Regions from separate parts of the Burkholderia sp. BCC0397 genome, predicted to be linked through region 4. Evidence: riboswitches for the same ligand, from Rfam matches in the RefSeq annotation. Region 4 holds a riboswitch; each other region holds the start of a gene.
What was found. Region 4 has a riboswitch for cobalamin ahead of cobA (uroporphyrinogen-III C-methyltransferase). Riboswitches for the same ligand answer to the same signal wherever they lie in the genome.

Region 1: linked by a shared signal. The riboswitch ahead of HWX03_RS22700 (iron ABC transporter permease) and the one ahead of cobA (uroporphyrinogen-III C-methyltransferase) in region 4 are both predicted to bind cobalamin.
Region 2: linked by a shared signal. The riboswitch ahead of HWX03_RS20150 (TonB-dependent receptor) and the one ahead of cobA (uroporphyrinogen-III C-methyltransferase) in region 4 are both predicted to bind cobalamin.
Region 3: linked by a shared signal. The riboswitch ahead of HWX03_RS27080 (CbtB-domain containing protein) and the one ahead of cobA (uroporphyrinogen-III C-methyltransferase) in region 4 are both predicted to bind cobalamin.

The regions. Positions count from the first base shown of each region.
Region 1 is NZ_CADFDL010000007.1:280,457-288,128, forward strand. Features, by position in the region: gene cobT (nicotinate-nucleotide--dimethylbenzimidazole phosphoribosyltransferase) at 1-576, opposite strand, end outside; gene HWX03_RS22695 (ABC transporter ATP-binding protein) at 638-1,456, opposite strand; gene HWX03_RS22700 (iron ABC transporter permease) at 1,453-2,451, opposite strand; cobalamin riboswitch at 2,610-2,859, opposite strand; gene HWX03_RS22705 (ATPase) at 3,014-3,364, shown strand; gene HWX03_RS22710 (cell division protein ZapA) at 3,361-3,675, shown strand; RNA gene ssrS (6S RNA) at 3,757-3,938, shown strand; gene HWX03_RS22720 (EVE domain-containing protein) at 4,050-4,511, shown strand; gene HWX03_RS22725 (SIMPL domain-containing protein) at 4,688-5,428, shown strand; gene lgt (prolipoprotein diacylglyceryl transferase) at 5,540-6,436, opposite strand; gene HWX03_RS22735 (LysR substrate-binding domain-containing protein) at 6,526-7,443, opposite strand; gene ilvD (dihydroxy-acid dehydratase) at 7,579-7,672, shown strand, end outside.
Region 2 is NZ_CADFDL010000006.1:143,074-150,745, reverse strand. Features, by position in the region: gene HWX03_RS20175 (isocitrate lyase) at 1-1,417, opposite strand, end outside; partial or broken gene HWX03_RS20170 (YbaK/prolyl-tRNA synthetase associated domain-containing protein) at 1,811-2,339, shown strand; gene HWX03_RS20165 (PAS domain-containing protein) at 2,336-2,974, shown strand; gene HWX03_RS20160 (threo-3-hydroxy-L-aspartate ammonia-lyase) at 3,041-4,015, shown strand; gene HWX03_RS20155 (hypothetical protein) at 4,139-4,387, shown strand; cobalamin riboswitch at 4,590-4,783, shown strand; gene HWX03_RS20150 (TonB-dependent receptor) at 4,999-6,927, shown strand; gene HWX03_RS20145 (TetR-like C-terminal domain-containing protein) at 7,056-7,607, shown strand; gene HWX03_RS20140 (alpha/beta hydrolase) at 7,630-7,672, shown strand, end outside.
Region 3 is NZ_CADFDL010000011.1:1,118-8,789, reverse strand. Features, by position in the region: gene metE (5-methyltetrahydropteroyltriglutamate--homocysteine S-methyltransferase) at 1-676, opposite strand, end outside; gene HWX03_RS27090 (LysR family transcriptional regulator) at 804-1,712, shown strand; gene HWX03_RS27085 (CbtA family protein) at 1,735-2,457, opposite strand; gene HWX03_RS27080 (CbtB-domain containing protein) at 2,471-2,680, opposite strand; cobalamin riboswitch at 2,713-2,856, opposite strand; gene HWX03_RS27075 (histidine phosphatase family protein) at 2,903-3,493, shown strand; gene HWX03_RS27070 (inorganic phosphate transporter) at 3,659-5,251, shown strand; gene HWX03_RS27065 (2OG-Fe(II) oxygenase) at 5,557-6,318, shown strand; gene HWX03_RS27060 (DHA2 family efflux MFS transporter permease subunit) at 6,576-7,672, opposite strand, start outside.
Region 4 is NZ_CADFDL010000010.1:147,244-152,848, forward strand. Features, by position in the region: gene HWX03_RS26645 (TonB-dependent siderophore receptor) at 1-2,000, shown strand, start outside; cobalamin riboswitch at 2,070-2,307, shown strand; gene cobA (uroporphyrinogen-III C-methyltransferase) at 2,417-3,226, shown strand; gene HWX03_RS26655 (cobalamin biosynthesis protein) at 3,223-3,600, shown strand; gene cobO (cob(I)yrinic acid a,c-diamide adenosyltransferase) at 3,635-4,237, shown strand; gene HWX03_RS26665 (cobyrinate a,c-diamide synthase) at 4,240-5,544, shown strand.

The DNA of each region.
Region 1 (7,672 bases), on a different contig from region 4:
GAGCAGGCGGCTCATCAGGCAGGCGGCCGACGACGTGTTCGCGATCCCCATCTCGCCGAAGCCGATCACGTTCGTGCCGAGCGACGCGTGCAGGCGGACGCGCGCCGCGCCGGCGGCCAGCGCCGTCATCGCTTCTTCACGCGTCATCGCCGGTTCCGCCGCGAAGTTGCGCGTGCCGCGCGCGACCGGCAGCGACACCAGCCGGTCCGACAGCGGCAGCGGCGACGCGACGCCCGCATCGACGATCTCGAGCGTGCTCTGCGCGACGCCCGAGAACGCGTTGATCGCCGCGCCGCCGGCCAGGAAGTTCGCGACCATCTGCGCGGTCACCGCCTGCGGATAAGGGCTGACGCCCTCGGCCGCGATTCCGTGGTCGCCCGCGAACACGATCGTCACCGGACGCTGCACGACCGGCCGCTCGGTGCGCTGGATCAGGCCGAGCTGCAGCGCGAGCGCCTCGAGCTGGCCGAGGCTGCCGGGCGGCTTGGTCTTGTGGTCGATCACATGCTGCAGGCGCTTGCGCAATGCGTCGTCGAGCGGCGCGATCGCGGGCGGGAAATGAGTCGAAGTGGTCATCGAGGAGCCGTGTCGTGCGCGCGGCATGCGCCGCGCATCGGAAAAATCGGAACAGGAAGGGTCATTGTCGCGCAGGCCATGCCGGCAGCAGCGCATCGCGGCCGTTCTCGCGGATCAGCACGAGCGGATAGCCGAACGCGTCGCTCGCGCGCTCGGGCGTCAGCACGTCGTGCACGGGGCCGGCCCACGCATGGCCGCGGCCGTCGAGCAACAGCGCATGCGTCGCGAAACGCCGCGCGAGGTTCAGGTCGTGACACGAAAACATCACCGTGCGCGGGCCTGCCGCGAGCCACTCGGCCAGCGCGGTCAGGCAGTCGATCTGGTGATGCAGGTCGAGATGCGCGAGCGGTTCGTCGAGCAGCATCAGCGGCGCGTCCTGGCACAGCGTCGCGGCCAGCGCGACGCGCTGCCGCTCGCCGCCCGACAGCGACATCACGTCGCGCGACGCGAGCGCGGTCAGGTCGAACGTCGCGAGCGCGTCGCGCGCGGCCGTGCGGTCGCCGTCGCGCTCCCAGCCCCAGCCGCCGAGATACGGAAAGCGGTTCAGCAGCACCGTGTCGAACACGGTCGCGCTGAACGCATCGTGCAATTGCTGCGGCATCAGCGCGCGGCGCTGCGCGAGTTGCTCGGGGCGCCACGCGGCAAGCGGCCGGCCATCGATCTCGACGTGTCCGCCGGCCGGCGGCTGCAATCCCGCGAGCGTGGCGAGCAGCGTCGTCTTGCCCGCGCCGTTCGGGCCGGCGACGCACCAGATCTCGCCGGGGCGGAACGCCTGCGTGAAGCGGTCGAGCAGCGTGCGCGCGCCGGCCTTCAGCGTCAGATCGACGGCCATGTAGTGCATGTCGCCGGCAGCGGCGTGCGGTGCGGCGGTGCCCGTCATCGCATCGGCCTCCTCAGCAACATCCACAGGAACACCGGCACGCCGATCAACGCGGTCATCACGCCCACCGGCAATTGCGCGGGCGCGATCGCGGTGCGCGCGAGCAGGTCGGCCGCCATCACGCCGCCGCCGCCCGCGAGCATCGCGGCCGGCAGCAGCATCCGCTGGTCGTTGCCGAACGCGAGCCGCAACGCATGCGGCACGACGAGCCCGACGAAGCCGATCATGCCGGCCGTCGTCACGGCGGCCGCGGCGGCCAGCGACGCGACGAGATAGATCCGCACGCGCAGGCGCGCGACCGGCACGCCGAGTGCCTGTGCGGTCGCGTCGCCGCGCAGCAGCACGTTCAGTTGCGGCGCGGCCGGCAGCGCGACGCATGCGCTCAGCAACAGCGCGCCCCACGCGAACCACGGCGCCGTCGCGCCGTTCAGGTCGCCCGTCAGCCAGAAGATGATGCCGCGCAGCCGCGCGTCGGGCGCGAGCGACAGCAACAGCGTGACGAGCGCGCCCCACCCCGCCGCGATCACGACGCCGGTGAGCAGCAGCCGCGGCGATGCGTCGCGCGATTCGCCGCGCCACAGCTCGCGCCTTGCGAGACCGAGCACGAGTGCGACCGAGACGAGCGAACCGGCGAACGCCGACGCATCGACGAGCCACCATGCGCCGCCCGCGATCATCGCGACGAGCGCAAAGCCGGCCGCGCCGCCGGACACACCCAGCACGTACGGCTCCGCGAGCGGATTGCGCAGCAGCACCTGCAACAACGCGCCGGCCAGTGCGAGCAGCGCGCCGCACGCGAAACCCGCGAGCGCGCGCGGCACGCGCAGCGTCCGGACGATATCGGCAAACAGGCTATCGCCGCCGTGCGGCACGAGCGACGCAAGCGCTTGCCACGGCGACATCGGCACGCTGCCGATCGACAGCGACGCGACGAACAGCAGCGTGACCACCGCGGCCAGCGCGGCCCAGATCACGGCGGCGCGCGCGGCGCTCATGCCGCGCACGGCCGCGCGCACGACGCGCGGCGCATCCGCTTGCGGGAGCCGGCCGGGCGCGACAGGAGCGCGTGGCGGACGATTGGGGTCGGCATCGAAGAACATTCCGTGAAACATTGCGCGCCCCGCTTCCCCGCAGGCCGCGCGTCATGGAGCCCATGCGGGCTCCCCGTCTCGGCCGGTATCCGGGCTGGCGGCGGTCCGGCTCGCCTTCCCGCGCCATGACGCGCAGTGGCCCGCGCCCGCATGCGACCTGCACGCGAAACGCGCCCGAGCCGGCCTGCGTCACGCGACGCGGCCGCTTACCGTTGCGGGGGCAGCGCAGGTTGGCGCGCTCCTGGAGCCCGCACCCTGCTTCCCGTTTAACCGCGCGTCCTGCGCGCGAGCACCGAGGCGGCGCCAGTTTAGGAGCCGGTCGCACGAGCGTCAAGGAAGCGTCCGGACCCGCACGGGACGCGCTTATTCGCGGCAAGAAGCAGGGGTGTTACGACTGGAAACGTTACAGATGTCGGATTGCACGTTATTCCGCGCTAAAATGCTGGGTCTTTAGAGGACGCAGCAAATGCTCAACGAACTCGAAACTTTATCTCAAAATATTGGCCGTCTGATTTCGCTGAACAAGCGCTATCACTCGGAACGGCTCGCGCTCGAGGAGCAGGTCGCGCAATTGCGCGCGGAAGCGGACACGGTCCGCGCGGAACTCGCGCAGCTGCGCGACGAACGCAATGCGCTCGCGGCCGAGCGCGACACGCTGTCGGCGAAGATCGACGACGCCCAGGTGAAACTGAACGCGATTCTCGAAAAGCTGCCGCGCTCGAAGAGCGCGGAGCAAGCCGACAACCAGCTCGACCTGCTCGATGCGCAGGCGCGCACGGATGGCGATGACGCGGCCAGCCACGGAGAACATGCATGAGCACCAAGCAGATCGAAGTCTCGATTCTCGGTCAGCCCTATCGGCTCGCCTGTTCGGCCGAGACCGAAGCGGCACTGCTCGAAGCGGTCGCGCGCGTCGACGCCGAGATGTCGAAAATCCGCTCGAACAGCTCGGTGCGCGGCACCGATCGCATCGCTGTGATGGCGGCGCTGTCGCTTGCATCGGAATTGCTGCGGCTGCAAACGAGCGTGCGGCACGGTGAAGCATTTCCGGCGGAGGAAATCCGTCGTACAATGCACCAGATGAACGAACAGCTCGGCGCGGTGCTCGCACAGCACGAGACGCAGTAACGTTTTAATCGATACGTCGATTCCCCTTGATCTCGACGGTCAACGGTGGTCAAATTGGCGCATCGAAACACAGTTCAGTCAGCTTCCCTGCCTGGTTCGCCAAGGTCATATATTCCTTGAACCAATGCCATGTGCACGGTTGCGGAAATTTGTAGCACGGGCGCGCGCGTCACTCTGTCTGATGTACCCGAAGTGCTGCTAACTGCGACCAATTCTGAACCTCAGGTTCAGGATGCCGGCCTAGCGGCCAAGGCGGGGGCCTATCCAACGGCATCGGGCAAGTCCCGGTGCCGTTTTCTTTTTCAGGGTCTGTTTGCATGCGGAGCGCGCATGCAAACAGACGCTCACGCCTCTTTCTGCATCGATCACGATCCATGCAATACTGGCTGATGAAGTCCGAACCGGACGAAGCAAGCATCGACGATCTCGCCAACGCACCGCAGCGCTCGCTGCCGTGGACCGGCGTGCGCAACTATCAGGCGCGCAATTTCATGCGCGACACGATGAAGATCGGCGACGGCGTGCTGTTCTATCACTCGAGCTGCCCCGAGCCGGGCATCGCCGGCCTCGCCGAAGTATCGTCGACACCCTACCCCGATCCCACGCAGTTCGATCCGAAAAGCCCCTATTACGACCCGAAATCGACGCAGGAAACACCACGCTGGCTGCTCGTCGACGTGCGCTTCGTGAAGAAGTCGCCGCTCGTGCCGCTCGCCGCGCTGCGCGAGCACGACGAGCTCGCCGACATGCGCGTGCTCGCCCGCGGCAACCGGCTGTCGATCACGCCCGTCACGCGTGCGGAATGGCGATTCATCACTGAGAAGTTGATGAAGTAGGCGCGCGCCAAAGGTCAAATCCGGTCAGTACGCCTGCCGAAACGGAACTCGCGGCGCTTTCGCGCAGCCTAAGCAACCGCTGTCGGTCGATCGGGCCGGCTGTCGTTTTTTTCGCGCGGTACGCCCGCGTCGCGCACGCGTGATCCGCCTGCGCGCCCTCGCACAAGGAGCCAACAATGACCAAGAAATCCGCACTCGCGCTGTCGCTCGCCCTCGCCGCCGCCGTTCCCGTCGCGCTGACGCTCGCGTCGCCCGCCGCGCACGCCCAGGCGGCGAACCCGCACTTTCCGGAGCCGGCGGGTGTGCTGTCGCTGTCGTCGCAGGCCAGCGCCGACGTGCCGCAGGACATCATCCACATCACGCTGTTCTACGAGCAGCAGGCCAAGGATCCGGGCAGCCTCACCGCGCAGTTGAACCAGCGCGCGGACGCGGCCCTGTCGCAGGCGAAGGGCGCGTCGGGCGTCACCGCGCACACTGGCGCGTTCTCCGTGTATCCGAGCACCGATCGCGACGGGAAGATCTCCGCATGGCGCGGCCGCACCGAGGTCGCGCTCGAATCGCGCGATTTCGCCGCGGCGTCGAAGCTGGCAGGCCAGTTGTCGAACCTGATGCAGGTCGCGAACGTCGAGTTCTCGCTGTCGCCGGAAGCGCAGCGCGCGGCCGAGCAGAAGCTCACGACCGAAGCGATCAAGTCGTTCCGCGCCCGCGCGGACGAAGCCGCGAAGGCGTTCGGCTACGGCAGCTACACGATCCGCGACGTGAACGTCGGCAGCGGCCGCAACGTGCAGCCGTACCCGCGCATGATGGCGATGGCCGCGGCGCCGATGGACAGCGCGAAGATGAGCGCGCCGATCGCGGTCGAAGGCGGCAAGGCCACCGTAACGGTCACCGTCAACGGCTCCGTGCAGATGAAGTAACGCGCATCGCGCGACTGTCGGAAACGCAAAACGCCGGCCCGAGGGCCGGCGTTTTTTATGTCCATCCGGGTAGCCGATACACGCGCCGATCACGCGTACATCGATACCGCGTCATGCAGCCGCATTCGCGTTCGCCGCGCGGCGGCGATACGCCCAGACCAGCAAAGCGATACCCGCGAGGATCATCGGCAGCGACAGCCACTGCCCCATCGACAGGCCGAGCGCGAGCAGGCCGAGGAAGTCGTCGGGCTCGCGCGCGAACTCGACCGTGAAACGTGCGAGGCCATAACCGATCAGGAACAGCGCGGATATCGCGCCCATCGGCCGCGGCTTGCGCGCGAACAAGAACAGCACGAAGAACAGCGCGATCCCCTCGAGCGCGATTTCATAGAGCTGCGAAGGATGGCGCGGCAGCATCTGGTATTGCATGAACACGTCGGCGAGATGCCACTTCTCGATGAGCGCCGGATGTTTCGGCAGCCATGCCGCATCGTCGCGCATCGCGCCCGGGAACAGCATCGCCCACGGCGCCGCCGGATCGGTCACGCGGCCCCACAGTTCGCCGTTGATGAAGTTGCCGAGCCGGCCGGCTGCAAGCCCCGTCGGCACCATCGGCGCGACGAAATCGGTGACCTGCAGCCAGTGCCGCTTGCGCTGCCACGCGAACAGCATCATCGCGAGCGTCACGCCGAGAAAACCGCCGTGAAACGACATGCCGCCTTCCCACACCTTGAACACGTCGAGCGGATGCGAGAAGTAGAAATCGGCCTTGTAGAACAGCACATAGCCGAGCCGGCCGCCGAGCACGGTGCCGAGCACGCCGTAGAACATCATGTCGTCGATGTCCTTCGCGGTCCAGCCCTGCGCCGCGACATGCGGCAGCTTCAGGCGGATCCGGCCGACGACGATCGCCGCGATGAAGCCGACGAGATACATGAGGCCGTACCAGCGCACGGCCAGCGGCCCGAGATGGATCGCAACGGGGTCGAAATTCGGGTGAATGATCATGGGTTAGCGAAGAAGTTTTCGAATACGGTACGGCCGTCGCACGCGCGCAGCACCGCGCGTTGGACGGTGCCCGCGCGCCATCGTTCACGTCACGCGGCAAGCCCCTGCGCACGCACGACATCGATGAACCCGGCGAGCACGGGGCTCACGTCACCGGTGCGCCACACGAGGCCCGTCTCGACGACCGGTGCGTGACCAGCGAGCGGCCGGTAGACCACGCCGGTGCGCCGCAGGTTACGCAGCGATTGCGGCACCAGTGCGACGCCCATGCCGGCCGACACGAGGCTGACGATCGTCTGCATCTGGATCGCCTCCTGGCCGATGCGCGGAGTTTCCCCCGCCGCGCCGTAGCAGCCCGTAATGATGTCATAAAAGCCGGGCGCCAAACGGCGCGGAAAGATCACGAGCGGCAACGCGGCGATATCGGCGAGCTGTACGGGCTCGTCCTCGGGCGCATCGGGCGCCGCGCCCGCGGGCATCGCGACCACCAGCGGCTCGCGCACGACGGGCAGGTACGACAGCCCGGCCGCGTGACGCGGCGGCACGGGCGGAATCACGAGCCCCGCATCGATGCGGCCCGCGACGAGTTCGTCGATCTGCACGTCGCTCGTCGCTTCCGCGAGCTGCAGCAGCACCTGCGGATAGCGCGCGCCGAACGCGCGCAGCAACGACGGCAGCAACCCGTAATCGGCGGTCGACACGAATGCGAGCGACAGCGAGCCGGCTTCGCCGCGCGCGAGCCGCCGCGCCAGCGGCGGCAGCGCATCGGCCGACGCCAGCAGCCGACGCACGTCGGGCAGCAGCGCCGCGCCGACCGCCGTCAGCGCCACCGAGCGCTTGGTGCGCACGAACAGCGCGACGCCCAGCGTGTCTTCGAGCGCGCGGATCGCCTGCGACAGCGGCGGCTGCGTCATCGACAGGCGCTCGGCCGCGCGGCCGAAATGGCGCTCGTCGGCGACGGTCGCGAAATAGCGCCACTGGCGCAGGTCGGGGATCGGATCGGCCATGTTCAACTCATTCGCAAAACGACTTAATAGGCGACAAATAATATATTGGACATCCCAATCGGGAAACTCCATGCTTGTTCGATCCGAACCGGCGTGCCCCTCACGAGCGACGCCCCCACAACGATGGAGTCCCCCATGCCGTACAACCGTCGCTCGAAGCACATCACGCAAGGCGTGGCCCGTTCGCCGAACCGCTCGATGTATTACGCCCTCGGCTACCAGAAGGACG
Region 2 (7,672 bases), on a different contig from region 4:
GCATGCCCTGGTCGCCGAAGTATTCCTTGGCCAGGTTGTCGGTCGACAGCGCAGCCGTGTGGTACGTCGGCAGCGTGATCAGGTGGTGGAAGATGCCTGCTTCACGCGATGCATCGGCCTGGAACGTACGAATCTTTTCGTCGGCGAGCTTGGCCAGTTCGGTTTCGTCGTATTCGACGCTCATCAGTTGCGCACGGTCGTACGCCGACACGTCCTTGCCTTCAGCCTTCATCGCGTCGTAGGCCTGCTGACGGAAGTTCAGCGTCCAGTTGAACGACGGGCTGTTGTTGTACACCAGCTTCGCGTTCGGGATCACCTTGCGAATCTCGCTGACCATGCCGCCGATCTGCGCGATATGCGGTTTTTCGGTTTCGATCCACAGCAGGTCGGCGCCGTTTTGCAGCGCGGTGACGCAATCCAGCACGCAACGTGCTTCGCCCGTGCCGGCGCGGAACTGGAACAGGTTGCTCGGCAGGCGCTTCGGACGCAGCAGCTTGCCGTCGCGCTTGATGATGACGTCACCGTTGCCCAGTTGATCGGCCGACAGTTCTTCGCAATCGAGGAACGCGTTGTACTGGTCGCCCAGGTCGCCCGGCGTGTTGGTCACGGCGATCTGCTTGGTCAGGCCGGCGCCGAGCGAGTCGGTACGGGCCACGATGATGCCGTCGTCCACGCCCAGTTCCAGGAACGCGTAGCGGATCGCGCGGATCTTCGCGAGGAAGTCCTCGTGCGGCACCGTGACCTTGCCGTCCTGGTGGCCGCACTGCTTCTCGTCGGACACCTGGTTTTCGATCTGGATGCAGCATGCGCCCGCTTCGATGAATTGCTTGGCCAGCAGGTACGTTGCTTCCGCGTTGCCGAAACCCGCGTCGATGTCGGCGATGATCGGCACGACGTGCGTGACGTGGTTGTCGATCTTTTGCTGGATCGTGGCCTTGGCGGCCGCGTCCTTCGCGGCATCCAGCTCGCGGAACAGGCCGCCCAGCTCACGGGCGTCGGCCTGGCGCAGGAACGTGTACAGCTCGCGGATCAGCGCGCTGACCGAGGTCTTTTCGTGCATCGACTGGTCCGGCAGCGGGCCGAATTCCGAGCGCAGCGCGGCGACCATCCAGCCCGACAGGTACAGGTAGCGGCGTTCGGTGCTGTTGAAGTGCTTCTTGATGGAGATCATCTTCTGCTGGCCGATGAAGCCGTGCCAGCAGCCCAGCGACTGCGTGTACTTGGACGGATCGGCATCGTACGCGGCCATGTCGGCGCGCATGATCTTCGCGGTGTACTTCGCGATGTCCAGGCCGGTCTTGAACTTGTTCTGGGCACGCATGCGAGCGGCATATTCGGGGCTGATGGCATTCCACGCGCTGCCGTGGTTTTCCTTCAAACCAGCCACTGCCTTGATGTCGTCTTGATATTGGGACATGTCTATCTCCTGGGAACGAAGCGCATTTGAGTAAAGGATTCAGCGTGCCCGCCGCGTGTGACGAAGCGAACTGCATGGACTCAATAGTAATCCTGTCCGGCGCGATTTCTGCCAAGTCTTATATAAGACATAAGATATAAATTTCTGTTGTTTTTCAATGAGATAGCCAGGCGTTTTTGCGATGCAAAACACGGTTTCAAGCGGCGGTAAAACGCGGCAGCAGGAATTCGGCACGAATCCCGCAATATGAAATGCCCTTTCGGCTGCTGAAGAACGGGCCCGCTTCGACCACGCCCGGGCAACGACGACCGCCATAGCTATGACGAAACGTCTATACTTGGACGATTCTTTGATCCGCGCGCGCCAGCGTGTCGGTCTGCCTCCCGGAGCGACATGAACGACTCTCCCGTTTTCGATACCCTTTGCGAACTGCTGAATACATCCGGCGCGCGTTTCCGCGTGCTCGAGCATCCGGCGGAAGGCAAATCCGACGCGATCGCCGCGCTGCGCGGCACCCGCCCCGAACAGGGCGCAAAGGCGATGCTCTGCACGTTCAAGGATGGCGGCGACACAGCCGCTCGCGGTGATTCCCGGCCACCTGAAGATCGACTTCCGCAAGGTCGCCGATGCGGTCGGCCTGCGCAAGGCGACGCTCGCGTCGCCCGACGTCGCGGCCGCCGTCACGCGCTGCGTGATGGGCGCCGTGCCGCCGTTCGTGTTCGATTCAAACGTGACGCTCGTCGTCGATCCGGCGCTGGTCGAGCGCAACGCCGAGATCGCGTTCAACGCGGGCCGCCTCGACCGCTCGGTCGTGCTCGACGCGGCCGACTATGTCCGGATCGCGCGCCCGCTGCTGGCCGACATCACGCGACCGGAAACGACGGAAACGACTGACACGCCCGCCCCCCAGGACCACGCATGAGCACGAACCGCAAACCACTGCCGTCGGAGCAGGCATCGCTGATCGAGCAGGTGCAGCGCATCGCCGAAGGGCTCGGCGAGATGTTCGCGCCGTTCACCGAGGTCGTCGTGCACGACCTGCGCACGCCGGAGCACGCGATCCTCGCGATCCACAACAACCTGTCCGGACGCGCGGTCGGCGATCCTGCGACCGAACTCGGCCTCGCCCGCATCGCCGACGACGAGTTCCCGCAGGTGCTCGCGAATTACCCGAACCGCTTCGCCGACGGCCGCACCGCGAAAAGCACGTCGATTGGCATCAAGGATTCGACCGGGCGCTACGTGGCCGCGCTGTGCCTGAATGCCGACGTCACGCTGTTCCGCGGCTTCCAGGGCATGCTCAACCAGTTCTGCCGCACGGACGGCGAAACCGTCGTCGAAACGCTCGACCCGGCCAGCGCCGACGCGATCCGGCAGCGCATCGACGCATTCGCGACGCGCCTCGCGACGACGCCGCGCGAGCTGAAGACCGACCAGCGCCGCGAGCTGATGCAGACGCTGAAGACCGACGGCTTCCTCGAGGTGCGCCGTGCGATGGAGATCGTGTCGCAGCATCTCGGCGTCTCGCGCGCCACCGTCTACAACGATGCGAAGTGACGCACCGCGTCCGGCTTTGCCGTTTTGCGTCTCCCGTTGACTGATCTTTTCGACCCTCGAGCGACCATGAACTCTCCGACTCTCCCCACGTACGACGACGTCGCCGCCGCCGCGGCCCGGCTCGAAGGCCACGCGCACCGCACGCCGGTGATGACGTCGCGGACGATCGACGACGCGCTCGGCGCGCAGGTGTTCTTCAAGTGCGAGAACCTGCAGCGCATGGGCGCCTTCAAGTTCCGCGGCGCGTTCAATGCGCTGTCGCGCTTCAACGCGGAACAGCGGCGCCACGGCGTCGTCGCGTTCTCGTCGGGCAACCATGCGCAGGCTGTCGCGCTGTCGGCGCGCATCCTCGGCATTCCCGCGACGATCGTGATGCCGCAGGACGCGCCGGCCGCGAAGATGGCCGCGACGCGCGGCTACGGCGGCAACGTCGTGACCTACGACCGCTACACCGAGGATCGCGAGCAGATCGGGCGCGCGCTCGCGGAACAGCACGGGCTCACGCTGGTTCCGCCCTACGATCACCCGGACGTGATCGCCGGCCAGGGCACCGCGGCCAAGGAACTGTTCGACGAAATCGGCCCGCTCGACGCGGTGTTCACGCCGCTCGGCGGCGGCGGGCTGCTGTCGGGCACCGCGCTCGCCACGCGTGCGCTGTCGCCGCATGCGAAGCTGTACGGCGTCGAGCCCGAAGCCGGCAACGACGCCCAGCAATCGTTCCGGTCCGGCACGATCGTGCACATCGACACGCCGCGCACGATCGCCGACGGCGCTCAGACGCAGCACCTCGGCAACCTCACGTTCCCGATCCTCCGCCGCGACGTCGACGACATCCTGACCGCGACGGACGCGGAACTCGTCGACTGCATGCGCTTCTTCGCCACGCGGATGAAGATCGTCGTCGAGCCGACCGGCTGCCTGTCGTTCGCCGCCGCGCGGCGGATGAAGGACGCGCTGCAGGGCAAGCGCGTCGGCGTGGTGATCAGCGGCGGCAACGTCGATCTCGAGAACTTCTGCGCGCTGGTGTCGGCACCGGCCTGACCGTCGCGGCGCGCATGAAGATGCGTGTCATGCGCGCACCGCCGAGCCTTCACGTCGCGTTAAGTTTCGCGCCCTAGACTGATTACGTCGTCCCCGAAGTCAGTCAGTCGTGTAGGAGTCGCCATGAATACGCACGCGATCGTCGCCGCCGCCCTGGCGGCCGCTTCCCTGTCGGCGTTCGCTCAACCGGGCGTGACGTCATCCGGTTTTCCCGCCGCCTCGCCTCACCCTGCAGTCGGGCAAGCGATGCACCGCTCGCCCGCCGCGTTGCCGCCCGCCGGCTTCGTGCTCGCGAAGATCGATCAGAACAATACGCCGCCCGACCGCGGCGGCGACCCGGGCGGCCGCACGCACGGCGGCACGCATATGTAACGACACGCGCCGGCCGCCGGCATTCGGAACGACGGCCGCCGGTTCCGGCGCGACGGCATGCGTTCGAACCCGGCCGTTTCTTCAGACCTGAAAACCCTGTCCGGGCACATCGAACGAAAGGATTTGGAAAGCCGACGCCGACCAATGACGTTTTTTCGCATCCGCGCGCGACCGGACGATTGACGCGCCCGAGCGCCCGCCATTACCCTTGCGCGCTGATGGTTCCCAGGGATGGGATCAAAAGGGAACGCAGCAGGGGCAACGCCCCGAATCTGCGGCTGCCCCCGCAACTGTGAGCGGCGAATCCGTGCCACTGCATGCCACTGGGAAACCGGGAAGGCCGGCACGGACGACGACCCGCGAGCCAGGAGACCTGCCATCGACCCGAGGTCCAGCAGCCGCACCGGGCGGGGTGTCCCGATGCGCGAGGCACCGCCCCTGGCGGCCGCCCGTTGCATGGACGACCCGACCTCAGGATCCGTCAGATGTCCTTCGTTCCAGAATCCGCTTCCCGGCCGGAAGCGCCGCACCGACACGCCGTCGGCATGTGTCCCCTGTCCACACTCCGCTCACGATCGTCGTACGCGCCACACGCTTTGTCCCGCCGCTTCATGAACATTCGTCACCTGCTTGCCACGTCCGCCGCCACCGCGCTGTTTTCCCCGCTCGCCCATGCGGCCGGCGACACGGCGCCTGTACAACCCGCCGGGCCGGTACAAGGCGCGGACCTGCCGACGATCAGCGTGACCGACACGCGGCACCTGCCCGAATCGTTCGACCGGCGCTATGCGTCGACGCAGGTGCTCACGCGCGAGGATCTCGACCGGCTGTCGCCGACCGACCCGAGCATCACGCAGGCGCTCGCCACGCTGCCGGGCGTGACCGTCGCGCAGAACGGCGGGCCGGGTTCGTCCGCGTCGGTCAGCATCCGCGGCTCGTCGGCGAGCCAGGTCGCCGTGTTCATCGACGGCATCCGGATCGGCTCGCCGACCACCGGCATCGCGCCGTGGGCCGACCTGCCGACCGAAGCGTTCGAGCGCGTCGAAGTGATCTCCGGCCCGGCCGCCGCGTCGTTCGGCAACAACGCGATGGGCGGCGTCGTGCAGCTCATCACGCGCCGCGCCGCCAACCAGCCGAACCAGACCACCGTGTCGTTCGGCGGCGGCTCGAACAAGACGTTCGACACGCAGTTCCGCACGTCGGGCACGGTGCCGTCGACGGGGCCGCTGGCCGCGCTCGGCGGGCTCACCTATTCGCTCGGGCTGCACGACTACAACACGGCCGGCATCGATGCGACGCGGCCGTTCTTCTACGGCCACGAAGACGGCCGCAATCCGTATCACGCGCAGGATCTCGATGCGCGGCTCGGCTATGCGCGCGACAACTGGTCGATCTCGACGTTCGCGCTGTACCACCGCTCCGATCTGTCCTACGACAACAGCGGCTACGCCAATCGCGAACTCGATCATCAACTGACGACCGGCGTCGCGTTCCATCTCGACATCACGCCCGATACGCAGTTCGACCAGTCGTTCGGCTATGCGAACGACCGCCAGTTCATCCATGCGGACAACCCGGCCCTCGCGACGGACCAGATCAATTCGCAGCGGATCAGCACGTCGACGTCGCTGACCCATCAGGAGCACGGATTCCACCTGTTCGGCCTGCCGCTGTCGGGCGAATCGAAGCTCGCCTACGACTTCACGCGCGAACAGGCGTTCCTGCCGGTCGATATTCCCGGCGGCGTACCAACGCGCAACGATTCCGCGTTCTCGCTGCACCAGTCGGCGACGCTCGGCAGCGTGACGATGTTCGTCGCCGGCCGTCACGAGATCATCGCCGGGCAAGCGGTGAACATCGGCAACGCCGCGCTGTCGTGGGCGATCACGCCGGTCTACACGGCGCGCGTGTCGTACGGCAATGCGTTCCGCCTGCCGACGTTCAACGACCTGTACTACCCCGGCTACGGCAACCCGACCCTCAGCCCGGAACGCAGCACGTCGGTCGAGGCCGCGCTCGACGCGAACACCGCGTACGGCACGTTCACCGCGGCGATCTACGACACGCGCGTCAACAACCTGATCGCGTACAACCCGGCGACGTTCTCGCCGATGAACATCGGCCGTTCGCACATTCGCGGCATCGACCTGTCGTACAAGGGGACGATCGGCCGCTCGACGCCGGTGAGCGTCGCGGTCGGCATCCTGAATCCGCAGGACGAGACCAACCAGACCTGGCTCAGCCGCCGGCCGCGCCAGACGGTCAGCCTGAACGTCGACCACACGTGGGACGAACTGAAGCTGCATGCGCTGAGCACGGGCGCGTCGCTGCTGTACGGCGGCTCGACCTTCGACGATCCGGCCAACCGGCAGTATCTGGCGTCGTACCTGACGGTAAGCCTGCGCGCGTCGTACCGGATCAATTCGCACCTGACGGTGTCGGCGTCGCTGTCGAACCTGTTCGACCGGCAGTACATGACCGCGTACGGCTACAACACGCTCGGGCGCACCGCGTTCGGCAAGGTCAGCTATACGTTCTGACGGCCCGGCACATCGGCGCAACGCGCCACACCGGCACGCGCGGAAAATTGACATCGCAGCAAAAACTAATAGAATTAGTTTTTTGACTAACCTGCATAGTATTCGTCATGGCGCGTGCCGGCATTACCGTGGACAAGCTCGTCGAAGCCGGCGCGCAGCTCGCCGATGAAAGCGGCTTCGAGCAACTCACCGGCGCGGCGCTCGCGCGGCATTTCGACGTCAAGCTGGCGAGCCTGTATTCCCATATCCCGAGCTTCGACGATCTCAAGAGCCGCATCGCGCTGTTCGCGCTGCAGGAGCTGGCCGATCGCGCCACCGACGCGCTGGCCGGCCGCACCGGCAAGGACGCGCTGGCCGCGCTCGCGAACGTCTATCGCGACTACGCGCGTGCGCATCCGGGTCGCTTCGCGGCCGCGCGCCATCCGGTGAGCGCCGAGCGCGCCGCCGCGAGCGCGGGCGGGCAGCTCGTCAGGATGACGTCGGCAGTGCTGCGCGGCTACGACCTGCCGGATACCGAACAGGCGCATGCGATCCGCCTGCTCGGCGGCTTCTTCATGGGCTACGTGACGCTCGAAAGCGCCGGCGGCTTCTCGCACAGCCCGCCGGATGCCGACGCGTCGTGGTCGCGCAGCCTCGATGCGCTCGACGTGATGCTGCGCCACTGGCCTTCGGCCGCATGACGCACCGAACGGAACCCAAGCGATGAAAGACAAACCAGACGGCGTCGTGCTGCCGAGCCGTGTCG
Region 3 (7,672 bases), on a different contig from region 4:
GGCGCCATTCGGCATCGAGCTCGGTGACGAGAATCGGCTCGTCGATCTGCACCCATTCGACGCCCTGCGCGGTCAGCGTATCGAGCAGCGCACCGTACACCGGCAGCAGCTTCGGCAACAGCGCGAGGCGATCGGAATCGTCCTTCGCCTTGCCGAGCCACAGGTACGTGACGGGGCCGAGAATCACCGGCTTCGCGTGCACGCCCTGCGCGTTCGCTTCGGCCAGTTGCTGCAGCAGGCGCGACGGATCGAGCGAGAAGTTCGTGTCCGCATGGAACTCCGGCACGATGTAGTGGTAGTTCGTATCGAACCACTTCGTCATTTCGCCGGCCGCGACCCCGCCGCAGCACGCGGCGTGCTCCTGCGCCGACTGAGCCGAACGGCCGCGCGCGACGCGGAAATAGTTGTCGAGCGCATCGCCGTGGAAATCCTGCACGCGCTTCGGCAGGTTGCCGAGCGTGAAGCTCATGTCGAGCACCTGGTCGTAGAACGCGAAGTCGCCGATCGGCGCGAGATCGAGATCGCGCTGGTCGTGCCAGTGACGCCGGCGCAGCTCGGCGCCGAGCGCCTTCAGTTCGTCGCGCGACGATTCGCCCTTCCAGTAGCGTTCGAGACCGAACTTGAGTTCGCGCTGCGCGCCGATGCGCGGAAAACCGAGGTTGTGTGTCGTGACCATGAAGCTGCCGTCCAGAAGAAATAGTAGATCCGGCAGCCATCATAGGGATTTCATCCCATGAAATAAAATGGCATTATTTCATTCATCCATTAACATTTTTCATGCATTCGCTGCATGAGCACGATCCATGCTGGAACGATTCCATCTCGTCGTCATTCGTGAGGTCGAGCGCCAGGGCTCGCTGACCGCGGCGGCCAATGCGCTGCACCTCACGCAGTCGGCGCTCAGCCATACCGTCAGGAAAATCGAGCAGCAGCTCGGCACGCCGATCTGGGATCGGGAAGGCCGCGGCCTGCGGCTCACGCAGGGTGGGCAGTATCTGCTGAAGCTGGCGAACCGGCTGCTGCCGCAGTTCGAGCTCGCCGAGGAACGGATGAAGCAGTACGCGAAGGGCGAGCGCGGCACGCTGCGCATCGGGATGGAGTGCCACCCGTGCTACCAGTGGCTGCTGAAGGTCGTGTCACCCTACCTGTCGTGCTGGCCCGACGTCGACGTGGACGTGAAGCAGCGCTTCCAGTTCGGCGGCATCGGCGCACTGTTCGGTTACGACATCGACGTGCTCGTGACGCCCGATCCGCTGAACAAGCCGGGGCTGCGCTTCGATCCCGTGTTCGACTACGAACAGGTGCTGGTGGTCGCGGATGCGCACCGGTTCGCGAATGTCGACTACGTGAGCCCCGAGCAACTGACCGACGAGATCCTGATCACGTACCCGGTCGAAACCGACCGGCTCGACATCTACAACCAGTTCCTGACGCCGGCCGGCATCGTGCCGAGGCGGCACAAGTCGATCGAGACGACCGACATCATGTTGCAGATGGTCGCGAGCGGGCGCGGCGTGGCCGCGCTGCCGCGGTGGCTCGCCGACGAGTACGCGGACCGGATGCCGGTCGTGCCGGTCAAGCTCGGCAAGAAGGGCATCGCGAAGCAGATCTTCCTCGGCATCCGCGAAGCGGACGCCTCGATCGACTATCTGGCCGCATTCGTCGCGCTGGCGCGCGAATCGACGTGGAGCGCACCGCGCATGCTGCGCTAGGCGCGCCCGGCTGCCCCGCGCGTCAGGCGGCGCGCATGCCGGCGCGTTCGCCGCGCTCGACCCACGCGCCGAACAGCAGGCCGATCGTCGTCCACATGATCACCTGCATGCCGATGGCCGCCACCCGGAACTTCCACAGCAAGGCCGCCGGGAAATCGGCCGGCAGCTCGCTGACCGACGGCAGCCCGATCTGCACGGCCGCAATGATCGCGACGAACACGAGCCCGGCGACGATCGACGCGTTCCACTGGCCGAGCTTCGCCAGCAGATGGCGGCGCACGCCGACCGAGAACACCATCGTCGCGACCGAGATCGCGATCATCAGGAAGAACAGGCCGGTGCGATAGCCGATCGTGTCGGGGTCGCCGACCGACGGCGGATTGGCCGGGTACTTGAGGTTCGGCACGATCACGAGCGCGACGAACGCCGCCAGCGCCAGCCACGCGGCCAGCGGCCGTGCCGGCAGGCGGCTGCCGCGTCCGTACGCGTACGCGAAGACCAATGAGAACAGCCCGCCGAATGCCGCGCCGTAGGTCACGACGCCCGTCAGCAGCCCGAGGCCGGCCTGCGTGTGGCGGCTGACCAGTTCGGGCTCTGGTGCTTCGCCTTGGGCGGCGGCGGTTTTTTCTTCGAAGGAGATCGCCTGATCGACTTGCGGTTCGCCGACGATTCTCGCGAAACCGAATGTGAGGAGGCCTGCGGCGATGCCTGCAAGCATCCCGCGCATGAGCAGCTTTCCGACCATCGTAGGCTCCGCGTCAGTGGCAGGGAAAGCCGAGCAGATGGCGGCCGTCGTGGACGAATTCGTGCACGTACATGCCCGGCACGAGCGACGTCGCGCCCTGTTCCGCACCGACGAAATAGAGTGCGAGCAGCAGGATCAGGCCGACGAACACGGCCCACGGCAACAGCTCACGGACGGGGATGGGTGCCGGCACGACCGCCGGCTTCAGCACTGCTTCGCTCATGGATGCACCTCAGGGGAATCGCGCCCCGACAAATGATGGATGGGTACGAAGGCAGGTCTGGCTTCCGGGATCATCGATTCCCCGGTTACAGTGGCGCGGCCGCGCCGGAATTGCACCGGCTTCCACACTTCGTATCGGGCGAATTGTACGCGCGAACGTTCGCGTATTGAAGCGATGCCACATGGGCATGCGCGCCCCGCTCCGGATCATCCGACAACCGACATGAACCTGCATGCCTCGCTGCGCCTGATCGCGCACGCATCGACCCGCGCCATGCGCAGCGGCACGTTTCCCGACGACGATCCGCTCGACGCACACGGGCTCGCCGAAGCCGCTGCGCTGCGCGGCCGCTGGACGGGCGTTGCCGGCTCGCTCGTGCTGTGCAGCCCGGCACGTTGCGCAAGGCAGACCGCCGACGCACTCGGGCTGCACGCCGACATCGACGACGCGCTGCGCGACATCGATTACGGCAATTGGCGCGGCAAGCGGCTGCACGATCTCGCGCGCGACCTGCCTGACGAACTGGCCGCGTGGATCGGCACGCCGTCCGCGTCGCCGCATCGCGGCGAATCGTTCGACGCCGCCGCGCATCGGGTCGGCGCATGGTTGAGCGCGCTGCCGCCCGATCGCGACGTCGTCGCGATCACGCATGCGCCGATCGTCCGCGCGGCCATCGCGCATGTGCGGCGGATGGATCTCAGCGCGGCCATGCGTCTCGACGTGGCACCACTGTCGTGCACGACGTTCGTCGCGTCGCCGGCCGGCTGGACGCTGGCCGCGACGGACGATGACCTGCGCGATACCCACGCGTAAGCCGCTGTCGTGTTCACTATGTGAGCGAACGATGCGCCCCGACGCTTCGCATGCCGCCGCTCGCCTTACATCCCTGTAAGACACACCGTTCGTCGTCCCGACTGTCATCAAACTGACTGCTAGCCGCAGCTAGGATCGGACGAGGCTCCCCTACGAGATGTCGTCATGAATCAACCTGCTTCGTCCGCCCCGAACAATCCTGGCTCCATCGCACGCACCAGGCAGATCGGCTATGCCATGTTCCTGCTGGTGCTCGTGCTTGGTGCCGTCTATATCGCCACGCACCTGGTCGACGATCTGTCACCGGTCCGCGAAGGGTCGCTGTTCCCGTATCTGCTGCTCGGCGCCGCCCTGCTGATCGCACTCGGCTTCGAATTCGTCAACGGCTTCCACGACACCGCGAATGCGGTCGCGACCGTGATCTATACGCACTCGCTGACGCCGAACGTCGCGGTGATCTGGTCGGGCATGTGGAACTTCCTCGGCGTGATGGTCTCGAGCGGTGCCGTCGCGTTCGGCATCCTGCAGTTGCTGCCGGTCGAGCTGATCCTGCAGGTCGGCAGCGGCTCGGGCTTCGCGATGGTGTTCGCGCTGCTGATCGCCGCGATCGTCTGGAACCTCGCGACCTGGTATTTCGGGCTGCCGTCGTCGAGCTCGCATACGCTGATCGGGTCGATCATCGGCGTCGGGCTGATGAACCAGCTGATGCACGGGCCGTCCGGCACGAGCGGCGTCGACTGGGGCCAGGCGCTCGGCGTCGGCAAATCGCTGCTGCTCTCGCCGATCGTCGGCTTCCTGTGTGCGTCGCTGCTGCTGCTCGCGCTGAAGGCGCTCGTGCGGATTCCGGAGCTGTACAAGGAACCGCCGAAGGACCAGCCGCCGCCGTTCTGGATTCGCTGCCTGCTGATCCTCACCTGCACCGGCGTGTCGTTCGCGCACGGGTCGAACGACGGGCAGAAAGGGATGGGCCTCATCATGCTGATCCTGATCGGCACGGTGCCGACCGCGTATGCGCTGAACAAGGCCGTCACGCCCGCCGAATCGCAGACCTTCGTGGCGGTCGCGAACCAGGCGGCTGCGACGTTCGGGAAGTACACGAACGGTGTCGCGCCGTCCGCGAACCCGCGCACCGATGTCGAACACTACGTGCAGCATCGTGAACTGACGCCCGCCGTGCTGCCGGCCGTCGCGCAGTTGTCCACGTCGCTCGCGACCGCCGTCGGTACGTCGGGCTCGATGGCGGCCGTACCGCAGCGCGACGTCGACAACGTGCGCAACACGATGTATCTGGTCTCCGAAGCGATTCGCCTGATCGAGAAGTCGGGCCAGCCCGCGTTCGCCGCCGACGACAAGCTCGCGATCGACAACTATCGCAAGCAACTCGACCACGCGACCAAGTTCATTCCGACGTGGGTGAAGGTCGCCGTCGCGATCGCGCTGGGCCTCGGCACGATGGTCGGCTGGAAGCGGATCGTCGTGACCGTCGGCGAAAAAATCGGCAAGCAGCATTTGACGTACGGACAGGGCGCATCGGCCGAACTCGTCGCGATGCTGACGATCGGCGCCGCCGACATGTACGGGCTGCCCGTGTCGACGACTCACGTGCTGTCGTCGGGTGTCGCGGGCACGATGGCGGCGAACGGCTCCGGGCTGCAATGGAGCACGGTGCGCAGCCTCGTCCTCGCGTGGGTGCTGACGCTGCCGGCGTCGATCGCGCTGGCGGCAGGGCTTTACTGGTTGTTCCGGTCGCTGGCCTGATCGTGGACGCGGCGGGTGGCGGGCGATAGCCGGCCATCCGCCGCGGTGGGTTGGATGTGGCGCTTCTCTGCTTCTCTGCTTCTCTGCTTCTCTGCTTCTCTGCTTCTCCGTCTCTCCGTCTCTCCGCTTCTCCGCTCCGGCACGTCGCCACATTCAGTGTGTCGATGCCGTGCCTGCAACGTTTCCTCGTCCGAATTAAAGCGCAAGATCTGGAGCGTACCGACGCACAAACGCCGCTAGACTGGGTTCATCAACTTTCATCGTGAATTCGACCGTGCGCGCCCGCACACGGCGCCACACTGCCGATGCCCCGAGGTACGCCCGTGAACATTGCCGATCTGCAACCTGCCGTCGAATCGCTGGACATCGCGCAACGCGTCGACACCCTCGACTGGCCGAGCGTCGATGCCGAGCTCGGTCGCTACGGATGCGCGCGCGTGCCGGGCCTGATGTCGGCAAGCGAGTGCGATGCACTCGCGTCGCTCTATCCGCGCGATGCGCTCTATCGTTCACGTGTCGTAATGGCGCGGCACGGCTTTGGCCGCGGCGAGTACAAGTATTTCGCGTATCCACTGCCAGCGGTCATCGCCGAGCTGCGCGCGACGATCTACCCGCATCTCGCGCCGATCGCGAATCGCTGGAACCAGGCGCTCGGGATCGACGTCCGCTATCCGAAAGACCATGCGACGTTCCTCGATCGCTGCCACGCGGCAGGACAAACTCGACCGACGCCGCTGATCCTGCAATACGGCGCCGACGACTACAACTGTCTCCACCAGGACCTGTATGGCGAGCACGTGTTTCCGCTGCAGGTCGCGATCCTGCTGTCGGCGCCGGGTCGCGATTTCAGTGGTGGGGAATTCGTGCTGACGGAACAGCGACCACGCATGCAGTCGCGTGCGGAAGTGGTGCCGCTGACGCAAGGTGATGCAGTGATCTTCGCGGTACACGGCCGGCCCGTGCAGGGAACCCGCGGCGTCTATCGCGTCAACCTGCGCCACGGCGTGAGCCGAATCCGAAGCGGCCATCGCCACACGGTCGGCATCATCTTCCATGACGCGCAGTAGCGGGAATAGGGACAACTGCGCTGCTGCCGTGCCGCTTGTCGCGCATCGCATTCATGCTCGTCCCGGCACCACACGTCATCGTTCGGAGAGCGTTCCGACCAAGCATGGCCGGCCAGAAGGTCGCTCGCCCGCGGTGACTGGAAACCGTTTGCGCTGACCGTCAGGCAATCGCGGCCGCAACGAATCAGCGCTTCCGGTGAGCACCGCAAAACATGCGCACTCACCTGTCGCCTCGCCAATACGATTTGCAGTCCGGCCTATCCTCGCGCCACGTTGGCCCGCAGCCGATCGCCGGCATCGGAAGCCAGCCGTGCGTAGCCCGGCAACGTCAGCAACGCGAGCACGCCCGCCGCGACGAACGCCCAGCGGAAATCGTCGAGCACGTAGTGCATGCCGGCCGCATCGCCGCGCCCCAATGCCGCGAGCCGCAATGACAATGCACCGAACGCGATCCCCATCCCGATCGTCATCTGCTGCGCGGCGCTCCACAGCGTGCTGGCCGCGCTCGTCTGCTGAGCCGGGATATCCGCATAAGCCAGCGTCGCGAGCGTCGTGAACTGCATCGACCGCGTGAGCCCGTAGACGAATACGACGAACAGCGTGATCGCCAGCGGCGTCGACGCGGTCAGCCAGCCGCATGCGATCGTGAAGATGCCGGCGATCGTCACGTCGACGAGCGCAACGCGCCGAAAGCCGTAACGGTCGAGGATCCACGACGTGCCCGCCTTCATCCCGAGATTACCGAGCGCGCTCGCGAGCAGTAGCAGCCCTGACTGGAACGGCGACAGCCCGAAGCCGATCTGGAACAGCAGCGGCAGCAGGTACGGGACGGCGTTGATCGCCATCCGCGTGATCGAGCCGGTGATCACCGTCACCGAGAACGTCGGCACCTTCAGCGTCGTGAAATCGAGCAGCGGATGCGCGCAGCGTCGCGCATGCAGCCATGCGGCGATGCCGAACAGCACGCTTGCGCCCACCAGGACACCCGCGCGCGTGAAGTCGACATCCTGCTGGCCGGCCGCTTCGGTGCCGATCAGCAGGCAGGTCAATGCGCCGCCGGCCAGCACGAAGCCGACCCAGTCGAGCGGCCGTTGCTCGTCGGCCCGCGTATTCCGGACGATCAGCCAGGTACAAACGAGCGCGGCAACGCCGAACGGGACGTTCAGCAGGAAGATCCATCGCCACGATGCATAGGTCGTGATGAAGCCGCCGATCGGCGGCCCGACGACGGGCGCGACGATGCCCGGCCACGTGATCGTCGCGATCGCACGCATCAGCTTCGCCTTCTCGGTACTCCGCACGACGATCATTCGCCCGACCGGCACCATCATCGCCCCGCCGACACCCTGTAGCA
Region 4 (5,605 bases):
GCCATCCAAACGATCCGCGCGCCGAAAGCGTGAGCACGGCGACCCGCACCGCGAGCGATCCGCGTGACATCCCGCAAACCATCGACAGCGTCCCGGTCGAGGAAACGCTGTCCTATGGCGGCCGCACGCTGGCCGACGCGCTGGCCGGCGTGCCGGGTGTTTCCAATACGTCGGATACGCGCTTCGATTCGTTCCGCATTCGCGGTTTTTCCGCCGCGGGCGACCTGCTGCTCGACGGCATGCGCGACGACGCGCAATACGTGCGCAGTCTCGGCAACATCGAACGCGTCGAAGTGCTGAAGGGGCCGGCGGCGGCGCTGTACGGGCGCGGCAGCGGCGGCGGCGTCATCAACCGGATCACCAAGCAGCCGTTGCCGGAAAACTTCGGACATGTGTCGGCGGCAACCGGAAGTTATGGACGGCTCGGCGCCACGGTCGACCTCAACCGGATGCTGTCGAGGGCATGGAGCGTGCGGCTCAACGCCGGACGCGAACATGCAGGCAGCTTCCGCGACCATGTCGACGGCACGCGCCAGTACGTCGCGCCGTCGATCAAATGGCAGGACGCGCGGCGAAGCTGGCTGCTGCAGTTCGAATACGACACGTACCGACGCGTGCCCGATCGCGGCATGCCGGCGCCGGTCGCCGCGGTCGACGCGGCCGGCAAGCCGTTCGCGTTTTCGCTGCCGTCCGCGCCGCGCGCAACCTTCTTCGGCGCGGCGGGCCGCGACACCATCCGCGACGAGAACATGAACTGGCGCTCGGTCTTCACGCACGCGCTCGATGGCGACTGGGAGCTGCGCCATACGCTGGGCGTGCTGGATTTGCGCAGCACCTTCGACAATACCTACGTCACGCAAAGCTACGTCACGAAGCCGCGCGACTACCGGCACGTGCAACGGGCGCGCTACCTGCAGGACATGACGCATCTCAACGTGCAGACCGGCGTCGAACTGGGCGGCAAGGTCGCGACCGGACCGGCCTTGCATCACCTGCTGTTCGGCATCGAATACGGTTGGCAGAAACGCAGCCCGACGCTCTGGCAGGCCGACGCGACACCGGTTCCGATTACCGGACCGGATCGTCTCGCACCGGTCGGCTCGACGCCGCGCCCGTATGCGATGAACCGCCATCGCGTCAGCGACTACGCAATCTTCGCGCAGGATCGCATCGACCTCGGGCGAGCGTGGAAGCTGCTCGGCGGCCTGCGCGGCGAACGTTTCGACGTCGATTCGACCAACGTGCTGAACGCTCTGCGTTCGCGGCGCACGACGACGGCATGGAGCCCGCGGCTCGGCGTCGTGTGGTCGCCGGTCGGCGCGCACAGCGTGTATGCGTCGTACAGCAAGAGCTTCGCGCCGGTCGGCGGCGACCTGATCGGCATCACGCCGGACGCGCGCGGCAACGCCAACGATCTCGGCCCGCAATACAACCGCCAATACGAGATCGGCGTGAAAAGCGACTGGCGCGGCGGCGCGCTGAGCACGACGCTCGCGCTGTTTCAGCTCGATCTGTACAACCGCCGCGTCGCCGACCCGGTTCGGCCGGGTTTTTTCGACCTCACCGGCCTCGAGCGCAATCGCGGCCTGGAACTGGGTGTCGCCGGCCGGCTCACGGGCGACTGGTTCGTCCGCGGCGGCATCGGCTGGCAACGCGCGCGGGTAGTCGACGCCGAGCCGAAGTATGCGGGCAAGCGGTCGGCTGGCGTGTCCGGGTCGAACGGCAGCCTGTTCGTCAGCCATGCGCCGCTGCGCGGATTTTTCGCCGAACTCGGGCTGGTGTACGAAGGGGCGCGTTACGCCGATCGCGACAACCTGCTCGAACTGCCCGCCTACGTCCGTTGGGACGGCAAGGCCGGATATCGCACGCGCGACCTCGAGGTGACGCTGGCGGCCGTCAACCTCACCGATCGCGACTACTACGCGAATGCGACGGGCCTCGCGCAGATCATGCCCGGTTCGCCCCGCACGTTCACGCTGACGGCGGCGTACAAGTTCTGACCTCGCGGGCCGCGCCGACGCCCCGCGCAGCCGGTCCGCCGGGCGGCTGGTGCGTTGCACGCCTGTGCTATCGTATGCGCCGCGTTCGGTGCTCGCATGCGCATTCCGTGCATGCAGTTAAACGGGAAACAGGAGGCGGATATCCGCCCGGCCTGTGCTGTCCCCGCAACGGTACGCCGCCCGCGCCACGCGCTTTCCCGCGCGTGCGCCCAGGCCGCCCGCGATGCCACTGCCCTTCGACCGGGCGGGAAGGCTGCGACCTGGCAAGCGGCCAGCCCGGATACCGGCCGACGCAAGGGGCGAGCGCGATGCTCGCCGAACGCCCGATCCGCGGGGGACGGATGGGGTGCGTATTCCACTCGCGTTCGCGCGGGTTTCGCCCGATCCGTCATGCACTGCCTGCCCGCCGGCCGCCGATGTGCCGCCCGCCTTTCCTGTTCCACTGTTTCGACACGGTGCGCGCCGTGCCGCGCGCGATGAGCCGCGCATGGCTCGTCGGCGCCGGCCCCGGCGACGCCGACCTGCTGACGCTCAGGGCCGTGCGCGCGATCGCCGCGGCCGACGTGCTGCTCGTCGACGATCTCGTGAACCCCGACGTGCTGCGCCATGCGCGCGCCGATGCGCTGATCGAGCACGTCGGCAAGCGTGGCGGCCAGGCGTCGACGCCGCAGCAGGCGATCGTCGCCGCGATGCTCGCGCACCTGCGCGCGGGCCGCAGCGTCGCGCGGCTCAAGGGCGGCGATCCGTTCGTGTTCGGCCGCGGCGGTGAGGAACTGGTCGCGCTCGGCGCGGCGGGCTTTCCGGTGGAGGTCGTCAACGGCATCACCGCGGGCATCGCCGCGCCGGCCGCGCTCGGCATTCCGGTCACGCACCGCGGCGACGCGCAGGGCGTGATCTTCGTCACCGGCCACGGCGCGGGAGCCGACGAGCCCGACTGGCGCGCGCTCGCGGCCACGCGCATGACGATCGTGATCTACATGGGCATCCGCCGGCTCGACGCGATTGCCGCGGCGCTGCGCGACGGCGGCCTGCCCGGCGACACGCCGTGCGCGGCAATCGAGAACGCCACGCGCCCCGAACAGCGTCACGTACTCGCGACGCTCGATACGATCGTCGAACGCGTGGGTGCGACCGGCATCGGCTCGCCGGCGATCGTCGTGATCGGCCGCGTCGCGGCGCTCGCCGACGATCCGGCGGTGCGTGCGGCGCTCGGCGGACGCGCATGATGCGCGTCGCGCTCGGCGTCGGCTTTCGCGCGGGCGTCACGGCCGCGCAACTCGATGCCGCGATCCGCGCCGCGCTCGCGCGCTACCCGGCCGCCGAACCGGCGCTCGTCGCGACGCTCGCCGACAAGGCACGCGCCCCTGCGCTGCGCACACTGTGCGCGCGCCGTGGCTGGCCGCTCGTCGCGTTCGATGCGGCGCAACTCGCGAGCCGTCCGGAACTGGCCGCGAGCGGCCCGTCGGACGCCGCGCTGGCCCGCTTCGGCATCGCGGGCGTGGCCGAGCCGTGCGCGCAGCTCGCCGCGCCGTACGGCCGGCTGCTCGGCCCCAAATCCATCCGGGACGGCGTGACGGTTGCGCTCGCCGGCCCGCTTTGAACCCATTGCTTCGCTTTCGACAGGACGATTCCCGATGAAGACCGATTCCGAATCCCATCAGCGGATGGCCGAACGCCGCCGCGCCGGCCACGAGAAGAAGCAGGCCGCCGCCACCCAGGAGAAGGGCCTGCTGATCGTCCACACCGGCAACGGCAAGGGCAAGAGCACGGCCGCGTTCGGGATGGCCGTGCGCGTGCTCGGCCACGGCATGCGGCTCGGCGTCGTGCAGTTCATCAAGGGGGCGCTGCATACGTCCGAGCGCGACTTCCTCGGTGCGGTCGCGGAATGCGATTTCGTGACGATGGGCGACGGCTATACGTGGAACACGCAGAACCGCGACGCCGATATCGCGACCGCGCGCAAGGGCTGGGACGAGGCGCGCCGGATGATCGAAAGCGGCGACTACCGGATGGTGATCCTCGACGAGCTGAACACCGTTCTGAAGTACGAATACCTGCCGCTCGACGAAGTGCTCGCGACACTCGTCGCGCGCCCGGAGTCGGTGCACGTCGTCGTCACCGGGCGGCACGCACCCGATGCGCTGATCGATGCGGCCGATCTCGTCACCGAAATGCGGCTCGTCAAGCATCCGTACAAGGAGCAAGGCGTGAAGGCGCAGCGCGGCGTGGAGTTCTGAGCATGCCGGCCTGCCCCGCGCTGTTCGTCAGCGCGCCCGCGTCGGGCCAGGGCAAGACGTCGGTGACGGCCGGCCTCGCGCGGCTGCACCGCCGGCTTGGCCGCCGCGTGCGCGTGTTCAAGACCGGGCCCGATTTTCTCGATCCGATGTTGCTCGAACGCGCGAGCGGCTCGCCGGTGCATGCGCTCGATCTCGGGATGGTCGGCGAGGCCGGCTGCCGCGCGCTGCTCGCCGAAGCCGCGCGCGACGCGGACCTGATCCTGATCGAGGGCGTGATGGGGTTGTTCGATGGCACGCCGAGCAGCGCCGATCTCGCGGCCGCGTTCGGCGTGCCGGTCGTCGCGGTGATTTCGGCGAAGGCGATGGCGCAGACGTTCGCGGCGATCGCCTTCGGGCTCGCGCGGTTCCGGCCGGAACTGCCGTTTCATGGCGTGCTGGCCAATCGCGTCGGCTCGGCGCGGCACGCGCAATTGCTGCAACAGGCGTTGCCCGACGACCTGCGCTGGCTCGGACACGTGCCGGCCGATGCGGGCATCGCGCTGCCGGAGCGGCATCTCGGCCTGCATCAGCCGGCCGATATCGACGATCTCGACGCGCGGCTCGAGCGCGCGGCCGACGTGCTCGCGCAGACGGCGCTGGCCGACTTGCCGCCGGCCGTCGCGTTCGCGGAACCGGACGTGGCCGCGCCGCTGCCGCGCGCGCTGGCCGGCAAGCGGATCGCGGTGGCGCGCGATGCGGCGTTTTCGTTCATCTACCCGGCCAATCTCGCGCTGCTGGATGCGCTCGGTGCGACGCTGCGATTCTTCTCGCCGCTCGCCGACGAACCCGTGCCCGACGATTGCGACGCGCTGTTTTTGCCGGGCGGCTATCCGGAACTGCATGCGGCGACGCTTGCCGGGAATGCCGCGACCGCACGGACGATTCGCGCGCATGCGGCAGCCGGCCGGCCGATCGTCGCGGAATGCGGGGGGATGGTGTATCTGTGCGAATCGCTGACCGACGTGGATGGCTCGACGACGCCGATGCTCGGCCTGCTGCCGGGGCAGGCGACGATGCAACGCCGGTTCGCGGCGCTCGGCATGCAGCAGCTCGATACGCGCACCGGGCCGCTGCGCGGCCATACGTTCCACTATTCGCGGCTCGCGACGCCGCTGGAACCGGTCGCGAGCGCCGCGCGCCCCGACGGCGCGCCGGGCAGCGGCGAAGCCGTCTATCGCAGTGGTGCAATCGTCGCGACGTACATGCACATGTACTGGCCGTCGAATCCGGATGCGGTCGTGGCGTTGTTCGGCGGGGACGCGTTCTAGACTGATCGATGCCGTGCCTGCATCGGGGCGGCACAAAGCCTGTCGGGACTGAGCGTCGCTT